DNA from 3 places in the Micrococcus endophyticus genome. Region 2 is predicted to be linked to each of the others. Evidence: predicted binding sites of a transcription regulator. Region 2 holds the regulator's gene; each other region holds the start of a gene.
The links. The regulator HrcA, encoded in region 2, represses chaperone genes, less so after heat shock. The targets are predictions, from matches to a motif close to TTNGCACTCGNNNNNNNCGAGTGCNAA.
Positions count from the first base shown of each region.

Region 1: a site for HrcA is predicted at 3,218-3,244, ahead of groES (co-chaperone GroES). Genes of this name have one in related genera too.
Region 3: a site for HrcA is predicted at 5,107-5,133, ahead of groL (chaperonin GroEL). Genes of this name have one in related genera too.

Region 1 covers NZ_JACHMW010000001.1:209,805-215,921, forward strand. Annotated here, with positions in the region: gene HDA33_RS01055 (iron chelate uptake ABC transporter family permease subunit) at 1-1,003, shown strand, start outside; gene HDA33_RS01060 (iron ABC transporter ATP-binding protein) at 1,000-1,755, shown strand; gene HDA33_RS01065 (hypothetical protein) at 1,927-2,844, opposite strand; gene groES (co-chaperone GroES) at 3,421-3,717, shown strand; gene groL (chaperonin GroEL) at 3,826-5,427, shown strand; gene HDA33_RS01080 (dicarboxylate/amino acid:cation symporter) at 5,681-6,117, opposite strand, start outside.
Region 2 covers NZ_JACHMW010000001.1:701,254-707,370, forward strand. Annotated here, with positions in the region: gene lepA (translation elongation factor 4) at 1-140, shown strand, start outside; gene hemW (radical SAM family heme chaperone HemW) at 141-1,418, shown strand; gene HDA33_RS03150 (DUF4870 domain-containing protein) at 1,494-1,913, opposite strand; gene HDA33_RS03155 (DUF3097 domain-containing protein) at 2,018-2,878, opposite strand; gene hrcA (heat-inducible transcriptional repressor HrcA) at 3,047-4,060, shown strand; gene dnaJ (molecular chaperone DnaJ) at 4,150-5,283, shown strand; gene HDA33_RS03170 (16S rRNA (uracil(1498)-N(3))-methyltransferase) at 5,280-6,044, shown strand.
Region 3 covers NZ_JACHMW010000001.1:1,674,811-1,680,927, reverse strand. Annotated here, with positions in the region: gene HDA33_RS07680 (S8 family serine peptidase) at 1-658, shown strand, start outside; tRNA gene HDA33_RS07675 (tRNA-Val) at 856-929, shown strand; gene HDA33_RS07670 (threonine/serine exporter family protein) at 1,003-2,913, shown strand; gene HDA33_RS07665 (uracil-DNA glycosylase) at 2,929-3,606, opposite strand; gene HDA33_RS07660 (DUF3263 domain-containing protein) at 3,643-3,948, shown strand; gene HDA33_RS12895 (LytR C-terminal domain-containing protein) at 3,952-4,968, shown strand; gene groL (chaperonin GroEL) at 5,268-6,117, shown strand, end outside.

The sequences.
Region 1 (6,117 bases), 490 kb from region 2:
CCCCCGGACCTCCGGCGCGTTCACCACCCGCCGGGACCGCGTCCGCTACGTCCTCGTGGTGGCCGTCCTCGCCGTCGTCGCCGTGCTCTCCACCGCCGGCATCCTGCTGTGGGGCAACGAGGCCGAGCCGGGATCCCGCGCGTTCTGGATGATCGCCGGCATGCGCCTGGACTCCCTCGGCGTGATCGCGATCGTGGCGCTGTGCCACTCGTTCGCCACCGTCAGCTTCCACACCGTCACCGGCAACCGCATCATCACGCCGTCGATCATGGGCTTCGAGGCGCTGTACACCGCCGTCCAGACGGGCGCCGTGTACGTGCTCGGCGCCGCGGGGATCGGCGTGGTCACCGGCACCGGGCCGTTCCTGGCCCAGGCGGCGCTCATGGTGGTGCTGGCCACCGTGCTCTACTCGTGGCTGCTCTCCCGGCCCTACGGGTCCATCCACCTGATGCTGCTGGTGGGGGTCGTGCTCGGCGGCGGCCTGGCCGCGCTCAGCACGTTCATGCAGCGGCTGCTGGACCCCAACTCGTTCGACGTGCTCTCCGCCCGGCTCTTCGGCAACATCTCCAACGCGCGGTCCGAGTACGTGGCGATCGCCGCGCCGATCGTCGTCGTCGTGTGCCTGGTGCTGTGGCTGCGCTCGCGGCGCATGAACGTGCTGGCGCTCGGCGCGGACTCCGCCACCAACCTCGGGCTGCACCACCGGCGCGAGCTGATGGTCACCCTGCTGCTGGTGTCCGTGCTCATGGCCATGACCACCGCGCTCGTGGGGCCCATGACCTTCCTCGGGTTCCTGGTGGCCACGCTGGCGTACAGCCTGGTGGACACCCATGACCACCGCATGGTGCTGCCCGTGGCCGCCCTCGGCGCGTACGCGGTGCTCACCCTCGCCTACTTCGTGCTGCGGCACGTGTTCTACGCGGGAGGTGCGGTCACGGTGATCATCGAGCTCGTCGGCGGCATCACCTTCCTGATCGTCGTGATGAGAAAGGGACGTCTGTGATCGAGCTGCGCGGCGTGGTCAAGCGCCACAGCGACGAGGTGTGCATCGGACCCGTGGACCTCGACATCGAGGCCGGAGGCATCACCGCGCTCGTCGGACCCAACGGGGCCGGCAAGTCCACGGTGCTGACCATGATCGGCCGGCTCCAGGACGTGGACGCCGGCACGATCGCCGTGGGCGGGCAGGACATCACCTCGACGCCGTCGCGCCGGATCGCGCAGACCCTGTCGATCCTGCGCCAGGAGAACCACTTCGTCACCCGGCTGACCGTGCGCCAGCTGGTGGGCTTCGGCCGCTACCCGTACACGCAGGGGCGCCTCACGCTCGAGGACGAGCGGTACGTGTCCGAGGCGATCGACTTCCTCAACCTCGGCCCCTTCGAGAACCGCTACCTGGACCAGCTCTCCGGCGGCCAGCGCCAGCGCGCGTATGTGGCCATGGTGCTCGCCCAGAACACCGAGTACGTGCTGCTCGACGAGCCGCTGAACAACCTGGACATGCAGCATTCCGTGCAGATGATGCAGCAGCTGCGACGAGCCGCGGACATGCTGGGCCGCACCGTGGTGATCGTGCTGCACGACATCAACTTCGCCGCCCGCTACGCCGACCACATCGTGGCCATGGGCGACGGCCAGGTGGTGGAGACCGGCACCCCCGGCGAGATCCTGCGCCCCGAGGTGCTCGAGCGCATCTTCCGCACCCCGTGCAGCGTGGTGGACGGCCCCCACGGGCCCCTGGCCGTGTACTACTGACGGCCGCGGGGGAGCGGGGCCGGGTGCGTCGGGGGAGCGGGGCGGGGCGGGCTCCAGCTCCGCTCCTCGCGTCCTCGCTCGGCGTTGCGCTCACGACTCGCCGCGTGCCGTTTCCTCAGACGGCGAGTCGTGAGCACGACGGCGCTGCTGCAGCTGGGCGATGACACTGCGCTAGCCCTCGGCGTGGTCCGCAGCGGTGATCCGCATCGGCGTCACGCCGTAGGAGAGCAGGCGCCGGTCCCGGCGCGCGTCCCGGGCCTGCTGCTGCCGGTCGAGGTGATGCTCCCCGTCGTACTCGAGGGCGACCCGGAGGTCGACGAAGTACAGGTCCGACTCGGCCAGTGCGGGATCGTCGGGGGCGACCTTGTGCTGGAGCAGGGGCTCGCCCAGGCCCGCGTCGATGAGCGCCAGGCGGGCGTGGGTCTCCATGGCGGAGTCCGCTCCGACGCGGACCCGCCCCAGGGCGGCACGGGCCCGGCCGACGCCGTGGAACGGGGCGAGCGCCTCGAGGACCTCGGCCAGGCGTTCGACGGTGGTGCGCGGCGGAAGCCGCCCGCCGCCCGCCCACGGGTGCCGGACGAGATGGTCGCCGGCGGCGACGAGGTCCGCCTCATCCCAGCGCGGACGGAGGGCGCACAGATCCGCCCAGGTCCGCTCCGGGCTCGTGACCGTGAGCCCGTGGACCACGCTGCTGTGCTCCGGCGGCACGGTCCGGCGGTGCACCCGCACGCCGGGACGGCGGACGTCGCGAGGAGTCGAGACGGAGACGGGCTCGGGGGCGTCGACGGCACGGTCCAGGGGGCGGGGGATCCCGTGCGGGTGGGCGGCGGTGGCGTGGGAGAGCACCGCGTCCGGCCGCAGGCGCTGCAGGGCGGTCAGATCCTCGACGGTCCAGGAGTGCGGCGGGGTGGCGAAGCCGAGCCCGGTCCAGGTCGGGGGAGTGCCCACGGACTGGACGCGGGCGCCGTGCAGCGGCACTGCCAGGTCCTGGCGCCGCAACCGGGACCGGCTCGCGCCCTTGGCGCGGGCCTCGGCCACGGTGAAGACGAGCGGAAGCGGAGGCAGGCGGGTGCGGGACGTCGTCGTCATGGGGGAGATGCTCCCTGGATGACGGCCCCGGAGGCGCCGGGGCGGCGGGCGCCGTGGACACGATGCGGCCGGGCGTGGGCTGTGCAGGAGTGCCCGACGACGGAGGCCCGGCGCAGCAGGGGGCCCGCAGCGCCCGTGGCGCTCACGACGCGCCGCACGACGGACCGGCCGACGGCGTGTTGTGAGCGCAACGCCACCGGGCGGGACGGGGGAACGGCCGGAGAGAAAGTGGAGGGGGAACGGTCCGGCGGGACCGGGCTGGGAGGTCGGCCGGGGAGAGGGGCAGTGGGCCAGCAGCCGGGCGAGCGGCTCGGCGGCCGCCCCGCCCCGAGAGCCGCCCCGCCACCGCCCCCTCCGCCCCTGGCGGACACGGCTGGCACTCATGTTGAAGGAGTGCCAAAGCCCGGAGTAGAGTCAGGGCTGGCACTCGGGGGTACCGGGTGCCAATGCCCGAGGTGGACCGTCCGGCACCGCGACGACGGAGGGTCTGACGCCCGTGGCACACCCGCAGACCACAGCATCAGCGGACCGGCGAGCCCGCCGGAGCCGCACGTCGACGAAGAAGGAGTGTGCAGCATGTCTGTCTCCATCAAGCCCCTCGAGGATCGCATCGTTGTCCGCCCCCTGGAGGCCGAGCAGACCACCGCGTCCGGCCTCGTGATCCCGGACACCGCCAAGGAGAAGCCGCAGGAGGGCCAGGTCGTGGCCGTGGGCCCGGGCCGGGTCGCCGAGAACGGCAACCGCGTGCCCGTCGACGTCGCCGAGGGCGACGTGGTGCTGTACTCCAAGTACGGCGGCACCGAGGTCAAGGTCGGCGGCGAGGAGTACCTGGTGCTCTCCGCCCGCGACGTGCTGGCCGTCGTCACCAAGTGACCCCGCCGCGACGGGCCCGGTGAGCGGCGCGCACCGCACCGGTGCGCGCCCGCCGGGCCCCTCGCGTCTCCGCTCCCCCCGACTCTCTGAACGAAAGGAGCGTCCGTCATGGCCAAGCAGCTGGCTTTCAACGACGACGCACGCCGCGCCCTCCAGGCCGGCATCGACAAGCTCGCCGACACCGTCAAGGTCACCCTCGGCCCCAAGGGCCGCAACGTGGTGCTCGACAAGGCGTGGGGCGCCCCCACCATCACCAACGACGGCGTCACGATCGCCCGGGAGATCGAGCTCGACGACCCGTACGAGAACATGGGCGCGCAGCTGGCCAAGGAGGTGGCGACCAAGACCAACGACATCGCGGGCGACGGCACCACCACCGCCACCGTGCTGGCCCAGGCCTTCGTGAACGAGGGCATGCGCCAGGTCGCCGCCGGCGCGGCCCCCGGCGAGGTCAAGAAGGGCATCGAGGTGGCCGTGGCCGCCGTCGAGCAGCGCCTCCAGGAGAACGCCCGCCCGGTGGAGGGCAAGGAGGTGGCCCACGTGGCCGCCATCTCCGCCCAGAACGACGAGGTCGGCGAGCTGCTGGCCCGCGCGTTCGACACGGTCGGCACCGACGGCGTGATCACCATCGAGGAGTCCTCCACGACCTCCACCGAGCTGGACGTCACCGAGGGCATGCAGTTCGACAAGGGCTTCCTGTCCCCGTACATGGTCACCGACGCCGAGCGTCAGGAGGCCGTGCTGGAGGACCCGTACGTCCTGATCAACTCCGGCAAGATCTCCAACGTGCAGGAGCTCCTGCCCGTGCTGGAGAAGGTGCTGCAGGCCAGCCGCCCGCTGTTCGTGATCGCCGAGGACATCGAGGGCGAGGCCCTGTCCACCCTCGTGGTCAACAAGATCCGCGGCACCCTGAACGTCGCGGCTGTGAAGGCCCCGGGCTTCGGCGACCGCCGCAAGGCCATGCTGCAGGACATCGCCGTCCTCACCGGCGCCCAGGTGGTCTCCCCGGACCTCGGCATGAAGCTCGAGCAGGCCGACCTGGACGTGCTCGGCTCCGCCCGCCGCATCACCGTGACCAAGGACGAGACCACCATCGTCGACGGCGGCGGCTCCGCCGAGGACGTGGAGGCCCGCGTCGCCCAGATCAAGGCCGAGTCGGCCGCCACCGACTCCGACTGGGACCGCGAGAAGCTCCAGGAGCGCCTCGCCAAGCTCGCCGGCGGCATTGGCGTGATCCGCGTGGGCGCCGCCACCGAGGTGGAGCTCAAGGAGCGCAAGCACCGCATCGAGGACGCCGTGTCCTCCACCCGCGCCGCCCTCGAGGAGGGCATCGTGGCCGGCGGCGGCACCGCGCTCATCAACGCGCTGTCCGTGCTGGACACCGACGCCGACGTGCAGGCCCTGACCGGCGACGCCGCCTCGGGCGTGGACATCGTCCGCAAGGCGCTCAAGCAGCCGCTGCGCTGGATCGCCCAGAACGCGGGCGAGGACGGCTACGTCGTCGTCTCCAAGGTCGCCGAGCTGGAGCCGAACCACGGCTTCAACGCGAAGACCGGCGTCTACGGCGACCTGATCGCCGACGGCGTGATCGATCCGGTGAAGGTGACCCGCTCGGCTCTGGCCAACGCGGCCTCCATCGCCGCGCTCGTGCTCACCACCGAGACCCTCGTGGCGGACAAGCCCGAGGACGAGGACGAGCACCAGCACTGATCCGCGTGGTCACACGGGACCGGCCCCTCACCTTCGGGTGAGGGGCCGGTCCCGTGTCCGGGGGCGTGCGGCGGGGGCGGGGTCGGCGCCGGTGCCGGTGCCTAGCCTCCCGTTTCCCGCACGAAAGTGCTCCGGCAGCCTCCCGTTTCCCGCACGAAAGCGCCCCCGGAGGCTCCCGTCTTCCGCACGAAACGGGATTCCGGGGCTCCGGGGGCGTCGAGGCGCCGCGCGCCAGCGGGCCGGCGGGCCGGGGTCAGTCCCGCGCGGGGCGGGCGGCGGCGCCGACCATCTGGTCCTGGTCGTCGTCGCGGTCCTGGGCGCGGGCCTCGACGATCTCCTCCTCGTCCTCGCCCATGATGTCGACGCGCTCGGCGTCGTAGCGGGCCTGGTCGAGGATGCCCTCCTGCTTGGCCACGAGGGCGGGCACGAGCGCCTGGCCGGCCACGTTGGTGGCGGTGCGGCCCATGTCCACGATCGGGTCGACGGCGAGCAGCAGCGCCAGGCCCTCGAGCGGAAGGCCGGCGGTGGAGAGGGTGAGGGTGAGCATCACGGTGGCGCCGGTGGTGCCGGCGGTCGCGGCGGAGCCGAGCACGGAGACGAGCACCACGAGGGCGTACTGGCCCAGGCTCATCTCGATCCCGTAGAACTGGGCCACGAACACGGCCGCGATGGCCGGGTAGATGGCGGCGC
Region 2 (6,117 bases):
GCAAGCGCAAGCTGCTCGAGAAGCAGAAGGAGGGCAAGAAGCGCATGAAGATGGTCGGCCGCGTGGAGGTGCCCCAGGAGGCGTTCATCGCCGCCCTGTCCTCCGACGGCGCCGGCGCCGACTCGGCCGCGAAGAAGTAAGTGCCCGCCCTGCCCCTGGGCGCGCCCGTGCCCGACGACGGCCGGCTGCCGGCCGCCGTCGGCGAGCGGGTGCGCGCGGCCGAGGACGGCGCGGCGCGCACCTTCAGCCTGTACGTCCACGTGCCCTTCTGCACCGTGCGGTGCGGCTACTGCGACTTCAACACGTACACGGCCGTGGACCTCGGCCCCGGCGCCGGCCGCGGCGACTACTGGGAGTCCGCCGTGGCGGAGCTGGGCTTCGCGCAGCGCGCCCTCGAGGCGTCGGCCGTGCCGGCCCGCCCGCTGCACACGGTGTTCTTCGGCGGCGGCACGCCCACGCTGCTGCCCGCGGCGGACCTCGTGCGGATCCTGCGCGAGGCCGTGGAGCGGTTCGGGATCGTCCCCGGGGCCGAGGTGACCACCGAGGCCAACCCGGACACCGTCACCCCGGAGTACGCCCGGGAGCTCGCCGCGGGCGGCTTCACGCGCCTGTCCCTGGGCATGCAGTCGGCGGCGCCTCACGTGCTGGCCACGCTGGAGCGCACCCACCGCCCCGAGTCCGTGCCGGCCGCCGTCGCCGCGGCCCGCGACGCAGGGCTCGAGGTGTCCCTGGACCTGATCTACGGCACCGCGGGAGAGTCCCTGCAGGACTGGCGGGACACCCTGCACGCCGCCGTCGAGCTGGCCCCCGACCACGTGAGCGCGTACTCGCTGATCGTGGAGGAGGGCACGAAGCTCGGCGCCCAGGTGGCCCGCGGCGAGGTCGCGGACGTGGACCCGGACGACCAGGCGGACAAGTACCTGCTCGCCGAGGAGGTCCTGGGCGCGGCGGGGTTCCGCTGGTACGAGGTCTCCAACTGGGCGCACGACCCGGAGGGCGCCGGCGTCCACCGGGCCCGGCACAACGTGGCCTACTGGGAGGACCAGGACTGGTGGGGGATCGGCCCCGGCGCGCACTCGCACGTGGCCGGCGTCCGCTTCTGGAACGCCAAGCACCCCGCCGCCTACGCGCAGCGCCTGGCCACCGGGGTGACGCCCGCCGTGGGGCGGGAGCAGCCCGACGCCGCGGCGCGCCGGCTCGAGCGGATCATGCTGGCGGCGCGGACCTCGGAGGGGCTGCCGGCCGCGGAGGCGGTCTCGGACGAGCCCGGCGACGGCGAGCGTGTCCGCCGGGTCACGGCCGAGCTGATCGCCGCGGGGCTGCTGGACGGCCGCGCGGCGCTGGCCGGGCGGCTGGTGCCCACGCTGCAGGGCCGGCTGCGCAACGACGCGATCGTGCGCGCGCTGGCCGGGTTCTGAGCGGCGGGACCCCGCTCGGCCCGACCCCACCCGGGGGCCCGAGCGTCGCCGCGTTCGCGCGGCGCGGGCCGGAGGTCAGCGCAGGATGCGCAGGTTGAACGGGTAGCGGAAGGGCCGGCCCTTGGACACGTTCGAGGCGCCCATGACGCCGTACACGGCCATGACGGCCCAGGAGAGCGCGCCGAGGATCGCGAAGATCGCGCCGATCACGGGCAGCAGCGCGAGGAAGAAGAACAGCGTGGTGATCAGGGTCGGCGGCCCGGAGAAGTTCAGGGCCTCCTTGGACTCCTGGGAGGTGAACGGCCCGCGGTCCCGGTAGAGCAGCCACACCACGAGCGGGCCGAGGACGCCGAACGCGAGGCTCAGGTGGGCCAGGGCCGCGCGGTCCCGGTCCTGTTTGGCCGTGAGCGGGGTGGCCCGGCCGCCGGCGGAGGCCAGCCAGGCGGGCGGCTCGTGGCCGGGGCGGCCGGCGTCGGGCTGCGCGCTGGGGTTCACGAGGGGCTCCTGATCGGTCGCGTGGCCCGGTCCGCGTGGGCCGGGCTCGGGGCATGGGTCAGCATAGCGTGGCGCCCGGACCGGGCGCGGGAGCCGGGGGCCGCTCAGCGCTCCGGCTCGGCGGTGAGGAAGTCGATGAGCTCCTCCACCCGGCCCAGCAGCGAGGGCTCGAGGTCGGCGTAGCTGCCCACGTGGGACAGCAGCCGCTTCCAGCCCAGGCCCGTGGCCTCCTTCGTGCCGTGGGGCCAGCCGAGGCCCTGGAGCACGCCGGTCTTCCAGTCCTGGCCCTTGGGGACCACGGGCCAGGTCGGGATGCCCAGGACGGCCGGCTTGATGACCTGCCACACGTCCACGTAGGGGTGGCCGAGGATGAGCACGTTGCCGGCGGCGCCGGGCACGCGCATGGCCTCGGCGGCGATACGCTCCTCCTTGGAGCCGGGGACGAGGTGGTCCACGAGGATGCCCAGCCGACGTCGGGGTCCGGGGTCGAAGGCGGCGATCGCGCCGGCGAGGTCGTCGACGCCGTGCAGGGGCTCGACGACGATCCCCTCCAGGCGCAGGTCCTCGCCCCAGACCTTCTCCACCAGCTCGGCGTCGTGCACGCCCTCGACCCAGATGCGGGAGGCGCGTGCGGTGCGGGCCCGGACGCCCTCGACCCGGCGGGAGCCGGAGGCGGTGCGGGCGGGCGGGCGCGGGGCGGAGGCGACGTGGGGGACCAGGGTGACGGGCTCGCCGTCGATCCAGAAGCCGCCGCCGAGGGGGAAGCCCCGGCGCACGCCCCGGCGGTCCTCCAGCACCACCGTGTGCACGCCGCCGGCGCGCTCCACGCGGATCACGGCGCCGGTGAACCCGGAGGCCACGTCCTCCACCACGGTGCCCGGCGCGGCGGGCACGTCCCGCGCGGGGCGCCCGGGACGCCGCGTCATCTCCTCGTGGCCCGCGGGGCCCCAGCTGCTCCAGTCCATGGGAGAGCACGGTAGCAACGGGCCGGGGCGATCACCGTGAGCGAAGCCGCCTCCGGGACGCGGGCGCCCGGCGTGGACCGGGCGATAGGATCAGCACTTGACTGGCCGGAGTGCCAGTCGTGAGCCGCCGGCGCCCGGCCGGGACCGCGAAGACAGAGGAGGACCGAGATGACGGAGCAGCCCCGCCGCCTCCAGGTGCTCCAGGCGATCGTGGAGGAGTACGTGGCCCGCCGTGAGCCCGTGGGCTCCAAGGCCCTGGTGGAGCGGCACGCCCTCGGCGTGTCCTCGGCCACCGTGCGCAACGACATGGCCGCCCTCGAGGAGGAGGGGCTCATCGTGGCCCCGCACACCTCGGCCGGACGGGTCCCCACGGACAAGGGGTACCGCGTGTTCGTGGACCGGCTCTCCGAGGTCAAGCCGCTCTCCCCGGCCGAGCGCCGGGCCGTGCGCACCCTGCTGGACCCCTCCACCGACACCGAGCACATGATGGAGACCACGGTGCGCCTGCTGGCGCAGCTGACCCAGCAGGTCGCGGTGGCGCAGTTCCCCCACGAGGACGGCTCCACGGTGCGCCACCTCGAGCTCGTCCCGCTGACCCCGGCCCGCGTGCTCGTGGTGCTCATCCTCTCCACCGGGCGCGTGGACCAGCGCCACGTGGTGCTGGAGACGCCCCTGCCCGAGGCGGACCTCGCCGTGCTGCGCGGGCTGCTGCTGGAGGCCGTGCTCGGCCTGGGCCCCGCCCAGGCCGCCGCCGTGGTGGACGCCGCGGTGGTCCGCATGCGCCCCGAGCACCGCGAGGCCGCGGCCCTGGTGGCCGGGGCCGTGCACGCGCTGCTCGAGGCCGGCCGCCAGGACCGGATCGTGATGGCCGGCACCGCGAACCTGGCCCGCTCCACCGGGGACTTCGGCGCGTCCATCGGGCCCATCCTCGAGGCGCTCGAAGAGCAGGTGGTGCTGCTGCGCCTGCTCACGGAGATGGAGCACGACGCGCACGGGGTGTCCGTGCGCATCGGCTCCGAGAACGCCGGATCCCTCGCGGACACCTCGGTGGTGGCCGCCGCCTACGGACCCGGCGCCGTGGCCAAGGTCGGCGTCGTCGGCCCCACCCGGATGGACTACCCGGGCACCATGGCCGCCGTCCGCGCCATCGCCCGGTATCTCTCCCGCATCCTGACCACCTGAGGGGCGCCCCGCCGCGTCCCGCCCGCCGGGCCCGAGCCCGAGCCCGCACCCCCTGCACGTCCCGCTCGTCCTGAGAGGAAGACCCCACCGTGACCGACCACTACGCGACCCTCGGCGTCAGCCGCGACGCCAGCACCGAGGAGATCCGCCGGGCCTACCGCAAGCTCGCCCGCACCCACCACCCGGACGTGAACCCGGACCCGGAGTCCGCCGAGCAGTTCAAGCGCATCTCCCACGCCTACGAGGTCCTCTCGGACGAGGGCCGCCGTCGCGCCTACGACACCACCGGCAACGAGAACGGCCAGTCCGGCTTCCCCGGCGGGTTCGGCGGGGGCGGGGGCTTCGGCGGCTTCGCCGACATCTTCGAGACGTTCATGAACGCCGCCGGCCAGGGCGGCCGCGGCGGTCCGGCCAGCCGCGCGCGCCGGGGCCAGGACGCGCTCGTGACCGCCCCGATCGATCTCGAGGACGCCGTGTTCGGCGGCGAGCAGACCATCACCCTGGACACGGCCGTGCGCTGCGAGCGCTGCGAGGGCTCGTGCTGCGAGCCCGGCACCGAGCCCGAGACCTGCCAGACCTGCCAGGGCCACGGCATGATCCAGCGCCCCATGCGCTCCCTGCTGGGCACCGTGATGGCCACGGAGGCCTGCCCCGCCTGCCAGGGGTTCGGCACCGTCATCCCCGACCCCTGCCACGAGTGCGCCGGCCAGGGCCGCGTGCGCACCCGCACCCCGCTCACCCTGCGCATCCCCGCCGGCGTGGACGACGGCACCCGCATCCACCTCGCCGGCCGCGGCGAGGCCGGCCCCGGCGGCGGCCCGAACGGCGACCTCTACGTGGAGATCGCTGTGCGCCCGCACGAGACGTTCCGCCGCGAGGGCGACCACCTGGCCACCACGGTCACCGTGCCCATGGCCGCGGCCGCCCTCGGCACCACGGTCACCCTGGCGACCCTCGACGGCGAGCAGACCGTCCGCCTCGAGCCGGGCGTGCAGTCCGGCCACGTCGAGACTCTCGCCGGCCTCGGCGTGGGGCGGCTGCGCGGGCAGGGCCGCGGCGACCTCAAGGTGGACGTCGTCGTCACCACGCCGACCGACCTCGACGACGAGCAGCGCGAGCTGCTCGAGCGCCTGGCCGAGCTGCGCGGCGAGGAGGTCGTGCACGGCACGCCCCCGGCCCGCGGCATGTTCGCCCGGCTGCGGGAGAACCTGAGGAACCTGTGACCGCGCCCCTGTTCCACCTCGAGCCGGGCGCGCTGACCGGCGCGGCGCCGGGCGCCGAGGTCTCCTTCGGCGGCCCCGAGGCTCGGCACGCGGCCGCCTCGATGCGGCTCGCGCCGGGGGAGTCGGTCCTGCTCGCGGACGGCTCCGGGGTCCGCGGCCACGGCACCGTGCTCGCCGCCGCCCCCGACGCGGTGACGGTGCGCCTGGACGCGGTCGACGAGGAGCCCGCCGCCGTCCCGGCCCTCGTGCTCGTGCAGGCCCTGGCCAAGGGCGACCGGGACCTCATGGCCGTCCAGGCCGCCGTCGAGCTCGGCGTGGACGCCGTGGTGCCGTGGGAGGCCGAGCGCTCCATCGTGCGCTGGAAGGGCTCCAAGGCCGAGAAGGCGCGGCAGAAGTGGGCGGACACGGCGCGCGCGGCCGCCAAGCAGGCCCGCCGCGCCCGCGTCCCCGAGGTCCGCGGCCACGTCTCCGGGACCGGCGTGGCCGGCCTGGCCTCCGCGCCCGACGACGGCGCCCGGCTCGTCCTCGTCCTCCACGAGGACGCGGAGCGGGGGCTGTCCGAGGTGCCCGTCGAGCGGCTGCGCGAGGCGGGGGAGATCGCCGTCGTCGTGGGCCCCGAGGGCGGCGTCGGCCCCGCCGAGCTGGAGGCCTGCACCGCCGCCGGCGCGGTGCCGGTCCGCCTCGGTCCCCACGTGCTGCGCGCCTCCACGGCCGGCCCGGCGGCCCTCGCCGTGCTGGCCCACCGGCTCGGCCGCTGGTGAGACCCGGCGCGTCCGGCGCCACCACGCCTAGACTGGACCCGGCATTCCGTCCCCGACACCCCGAGGTGATCCG
Region 3 (6,117 bases), 970 kb from region 2:
CACCCCGCACGTCGCGGGCCTGACCGCCCTGATGCTCGCCCAGCAGCCGGGCATCACCCCGGCCCAGGTGGAGTCCACCCTGAAGTCCACCGCGCGTTCCATGCCCGTCGCCTGCTCCGCGGGCTGCGGCGCCGGCCTCGTGGACGCCACCCGGGCCGTCGCGGCGCTGGGCGGCGGGACCACCACCCCGGAGGAGCCGACCCCCACCGGCGTCATCGTGAACGGCGGCTTCGAGTCCGGCGCCACCGGCTGGACCGGCACCCCCTCGGACTTCGTGGGCAACGCCGCCGGCTACGCCCGCTCGGGCTCCAACTACGGCGTGCTCAACGGCTACGGCCGCTCGAACACCGGCACCGTGGAGCAGCGCGTCACCGTCCCGGCCTCCGGCGCGAGCCTGAGCTACTGGCTGCAGGTCGGCTCGGACGAGACCACCACCCGCTCGCAGTACGACACCCTGGCCGTGCAGGTCGTGGACGGCTCCCAGACCACCACCGTGAAGTCGCACTCCAACCTCGAGAAGGGCACCTCCTACGCCCAGCACACCGTGGACCTGTCCGCCTACAAGGGCAAGACCGTGACCCTGCGGTTCCGCGGCGTGGAGGACTACTCCAACTCGACCGTGTTCCGCATCGACGACGTGGCCGTCACCGCCAAGTGACGTCCTGCGCGGGCCGATGAGGTGCGGCCCGCACCCGGCGCCCGTCCCCGCCATCCGCGGGGACGGGCGTCGCCGTGCACCCGGCCGGGGCCGCCGTCCCTGGCGCCCGGGCCGGCCCCGGGCGGCCGACTTGCCCCGCGCCGGGGAGGGGGGTAGTATCCATCGAGTTGCCCGGGCGGAAGCGCCGCGGAGCACGAGGATCTTTAGCTCAGTTGGTTAGAGCGTTCGCTTCACACGCGAGAGGTCGCTGGTTCGAGTCCAGTAAGATCCACCCAGCGGGGCCCTCCTTCGGGAGGGCCCTTTCTCATCCCCGCACCGCACACGGAGAGGACACGGTGAGCCGCATGGAGCCGGAGGGCACCCACGAGCCGGAGCGGTTCGACCCGCGGGTCGCCGAGCCCCCCGCCGTCCCCGCCCTCATCCCGGTGCTGCGCCCCGCCTCGGCGGACCACGACACCGCGCCGCAGGACCCGGCGGCCGCCGAGGACGCCCGGCCGCACCCCGCCGAGGACGCCCACCCCGCCGCCGTCGCCGTGGAGCCCGCCGAGCCGCTCCCCGCCGTCGTCCGCCCCGCCGCCGCGGAGCCGGACCCGGCCGACGCCGCGCCCGTGGCGCGTCCGGAGCCGGCGGCGCCGGAGGAGCAGCTCCCCGAGCAGGCCGCGGACGCCCCGCTCACCGAGCCGCCCCTGTCCGAGCAGGTGCCCACCTCCGTGCTGGCCCCCGCGGACGCCGACGGCGCCCTGCCCGCCCCGGACGTGCTCCCCGAGCCGGACGTCACCGTCCCGGACCCCGTGGTGCCCGTGGGCCCGCCGGAGAAGCGCGGGCGCCGCCGCGGACGCAAGGCGCGCGAGGTGTTCGTCGAGAACCTGCCCACCCAGGCGCTCGTCCTGGCCGACCGCCTGCACTCCTCCCCGTACGGGCGCCGCATGCGCTCGACCCTGCAGCAGCGCCGCGAGGCCGAGACGCACGCCCTCGAGGCGCGCACCACCCTGGACTTCGCGCTCAAGCTGGGCGAGACCATGTTCAGCTTCGGTGCGGCCTCCCTGGACGTGGAGACCTCGATCATCGTGGTCACGCAGGCCTACGGGATCCTCGAGACCGAGGTGGACCTGACCAACCAGTCCATCTCGCTGAACTACGCGCCGGACTCCTCCCGCGGCGAGTCGCCGTACACGCTGCAGCGCGTGGTGCGCTCCTCCTCCGTGAACTTCGAGGGCCTCGTGGCCGTCCACCGGCTCGTGGAGGAGATCGCGGACGGCCGCCTGGACCGCGCCGAGGCCCAGCGCCGGCTCGTGGAGATCCGGCACCAGCCCAAGCCCTTCCCGGCCGTGTTCGAGATCCTCTTCGCCGGGGTGTTCGTGGCCTGCTTCATCCCGTTCATCGGCGGCAACTGGACCGGCTCGCTGCTCGGGATGATCTCCACCTGGCTCGTGTTCTGGCTCAAGATCCAGGCCGACCGCGCCCGGTTCCCCGAGATCTTCTCCACCATGTTCGGGGCGATCGTGGCCACGGTGATCGCGCTGGCCGCCTTCGCCCTGGAGCTGCCGGTCAACCCGGCGGTGGTGATCGCCGGCGGCATCATGATGCTGTTGCCCACGGCGCGGTTCGTCACCGCCGTGCAGGACGCCATCAACGGCTTCCCCGTCACGGCGGCCGGCCGCTTCCTCTCCGCCCTGCTCGTGTTCACGGGGGTGATGGCGGGGATCATGGTCGCGGTCGCCCTCGGCGACCTCGCGGGCCTGGAGCACCTGGACCTCGCCGAGGCGGGGACCCTGCAGCACCCGCCGCTGCTGCTGCTGGCCCTGGTGACGGCAGCCGGCATGTCCGACGCGGTGGTGGAGCAGTCCCGTTGGCCGCAGATCCTGGCGTGCGGGCTCGTCTCCGGCGCGGGCTACGGCGTGTTCCTGGCGGCGCAGCAGCTCGGCATCGGGGACCGGCTGGTCCCCGCCGCGGCGGCGACCGCGGTCGGGTTCCTCGGCCGCCTGGTGGCCCAGCGCATCGCCGCGCCCGCCCTGGTGATCGTGCTGCCGTCCATGCTGTTCCTGCTGCCGGGCCTGATGATGTTCCGCTCGGTCTACGGGTTCACCGTGGAGACCGGCTCCACGCTGCTCGGCCTGGCGGGCCTGTTCAACGCCGCGGTGATCGTGGTGGCGATCGCCGCCGGCGTCGCCTTCGGCAACACGCTCGCCAAGCCCATCACGGACCGCATGGGCACGCTGCTGCCCACCGAGCTCGTGATGCACCAGCGCGGCTGAGCCGCCGACGCCCGCTCAGTCGGGCAGGCGCCAGTCCACCGGCTCCGCGCCGGCCTCCTCCAGCAGCCGGTTCACCCGGCTGAACGGGCGCGAGCCGAAGAACCCGCGGTGCGCGCTCAGCGGGGAGGGATGCGGGGACTCCACGACGCCGGCCCCCGCCTGGGTGAGCAGCGGCGCCATGCGCCGCGCGTCGGCGCCCCACAGCAGGCCCACCAGCGGGGTGCCGCGCTCGCAGAGGGCACGGACCGCGGCCTCCGTGATCTGCTCCCAGCCCAGGCCCCGATGGCTGCCGGGGGCGCCGGCCCGCACCGTCAGTGCGCGGTTGAGCAGCATGACGCCCTGGTCCGCCCACGCCGAGAGGTCCCCGTGCGCGGGCGGGGCGATGCCGAGGTCGTCCTGCAGCTCGCGGTGGATGTTCACCAGGGAGCGGGGGAGCGGGCGCACGTGGCGATCCACGGCGAAGCTCAGGCCGATGGGGTGGCCCGGCGTGGGATAGGGGTCCTGGCCGAGCACGAGCACCCGGACGTCCTCGAAGGGCCGGCGGAACACGCGCAGGATGTGCTCGGGGGCCGGGAGCACCTGCTCTCCGGCGGCCCGCCGCTGCGTGAGGGCCGCGCCGACCTGCTCGAGCGCGGCGGCCTGGGGGGCGAGCGCCGCCTCCCATCCGGGGTCCAGGGGTGCGATGAACTCCATCCCCCGAGCGTAGCCGCGCTGGGTACAGTGGCGGCCATGCCGACCTCCGCCCCCGAACCCCGCCGGGACGCGCTGACGCCGCAGGAGCGCGCGGTGCTGGACCTCGAGGCCGCCACGTGGCGACACGGCGGCGCCAAGGACCACGCCGTCCGGGAGCGTCTCGGGCTCTCCCCGACCGCCTACTATCAGGTGTTGAACGGACTGCTGGACCGTGAGGCCGCCCTGGCCTACCGGCCCCTGCTCGTCGCCCGGCTGCTGCGCAAGCGCGGCACCCGCAGCAGGGCGCGCAGGGCCCCCGCGGACCCGGCCCCGTCCACGCCCGCTTCCCGCCAGGAGAACTGACCCATGGCCTACCAGCCCGACCGCTTCGACGAGGTCCCCGAGTACACGGACCAGCGCGGCGCCCACCGCGCGTCCTTCGCCGCCCCCGCCGGCGCGGCCGCCGCCGCGGGCGGCGCCCGCCGCTTCAGCCCGCTCCTGCTGGTGGCCGGACTCGTCCTTCTCGCCGGCCTCTTCGTGGGCGTCGTGCTGCCCTGGCTCACGGGCGACCGCTCCGAGCCCGTCGCGGCCGAGTCCTCCGCCTCGTCCCCGGCCGCGGACCCCTCGACCTCGTCCGAGCCGGCTTCCCCGACCGAGGGCGCCGCCACGACCGAGCCCGCCTCCCCGTCGGAGGATGCGGCCGCCGCCGAGGCCTCCCGCTCCCAGGCCGCCGCGCAGTCCGCGGCGGAGCAGTCGGCCGCCGAGGCCGCCGCGGCCTCCTCCCGCGCCGCCGAGGAGGCGGCCGCCGCCGAGGCGTCGCGCTCGGCCGCCGCCGCGGCGGAGGCGTCGCGCTCGGCCGAGGCCGCGCAGGCCGCCGAGGCCTCCCGCTCGGCCGAGGCCGCGCAGGCCGCCGAGGCCTCCCGCTCGGCCGCCGCCGCCCAGGCCGCCGAGGCCTCCCGCTCGGCCGCCGCCGCGGCGGAGGCGTCCCGTTCCGCCGCCGCCGCCCAGGCCGCGGAGGCCTCCCGCTCGGCCGCCGCCGCGGCGGAGGCGTCCCGTTCCGCCGAGGCCGCCCAGGCCGCGGAGGCCTCTCGCTCGGCCGCGGCCCAGGCCGCCGCCGCCGCGCGGTCCACCAACGTCACGGTCTACAACGCCACCCGCACCACCGGCCTGGCCGCCTCCTACGCCCAGCGCCTGCGCTCCGCCGGCTTCACCTCCGTGTCCGCGCAGAACTGGGGCGGCTACGGCATCCAGTCCTCCACCGTGCTCTACAACGGCTCGGGCAACCAGGCGGCCGCCGAGGCCGTCGCCGCCGAGCTCGGCTTCCCGGTGCTGCAGACCCCCAACCTGCAGGTCAACGGCGTCGCCGTCGTCGTCACCGGCTGACGGTCCGTCCGGGCCCCGACGGCCCCCGCCCGAGCGCCCCGCGGCGCCCCGGGCGGGGGCCGTCCGCCGTCCGCGGACACCGCGGCGTGCGGCGCTCCGGCCTTTTGCACTCTCCCCGGGCGAGTGCTCATAATGGGGTTAGCACTCCGAAGGCGCGACTGCCAGCCGTACCCCGGCCGGCCCGGCGCCGTGGAGGAGGACCTGTCCACCGGTGAGGCCCCAGCGGGCCGTCCGTCGCGGGCACCGATGCAGGTCAGCCACCAGCTGTAGGAAGCAGACGTCCAGAAAGGACTTGCATCATGGCCAAGACCATCGCATTCGACGAAGAGGCACGCCGCGGCCTGGAGAAGGGCCTGAACACCCTGGCCGACGCCGTGAAGGTGACCCTCGGCCCGCGCGGCCGCAACGTGGTGCTGGAGAAGAAGTGGGGCGCCCCCACCATCACCAACGACGGCGTCTCCATCGCCAAGGAGATCGAGCTCGAGGACCCGTACGAGAAGATCGGCGCGGAGCTCGTCAAGGAGGTCGCCAAGAAGACCGACGACGTCGCCGGCGACGGCACCACCACCGCCACCGTGCTGGCCCAGGCGCTCGTCCGCGAGGGCCTGCGCAACGTGGCCGCCGGTGCGGACCCGCTGTCCCTCAAGCGCGGCATCGAGAAGGCCGTGGACGCCGTCACCGCCGAGCTGCTCTCCGCCTCGCGCGAGATCGAGACCAAGGAGCAGATCGCGGCCACCGCCTCGATCTCCGCCGCCGACAAGCAGATCGGCTCCCTCATCGCCGAGGCCCTGGACAAGGTGGGCAAGGAGGGCGTCATCACCGTCGAGGAGTCCAACACCTTCGGCCTCGAGCTCGAGCTCACCGAGGGCATGCGCTTCGACAAGGGCTACATCTCCGGCTACTTCGTCACCGACGCGGACCGCCAGGAGGCCGTCCTCGAGGATCCCTACATCCTCATCGTCAACTCCAAGATCTCCTCCGTGAAGGACATGGTGGCGATCCTCGAGAAGGTCATGCAGTCGGGCAAGCCGCTGCTGATCATCGCCGAGGACGTCGAGGGTGAGGCCCTGGCCACCCTCGTGGTCAACAAGATCCGCGGCACCTTCAAGTCCGTGGCCGTGAAGGCCCCGGGCTTCGGTGACCGCCGCA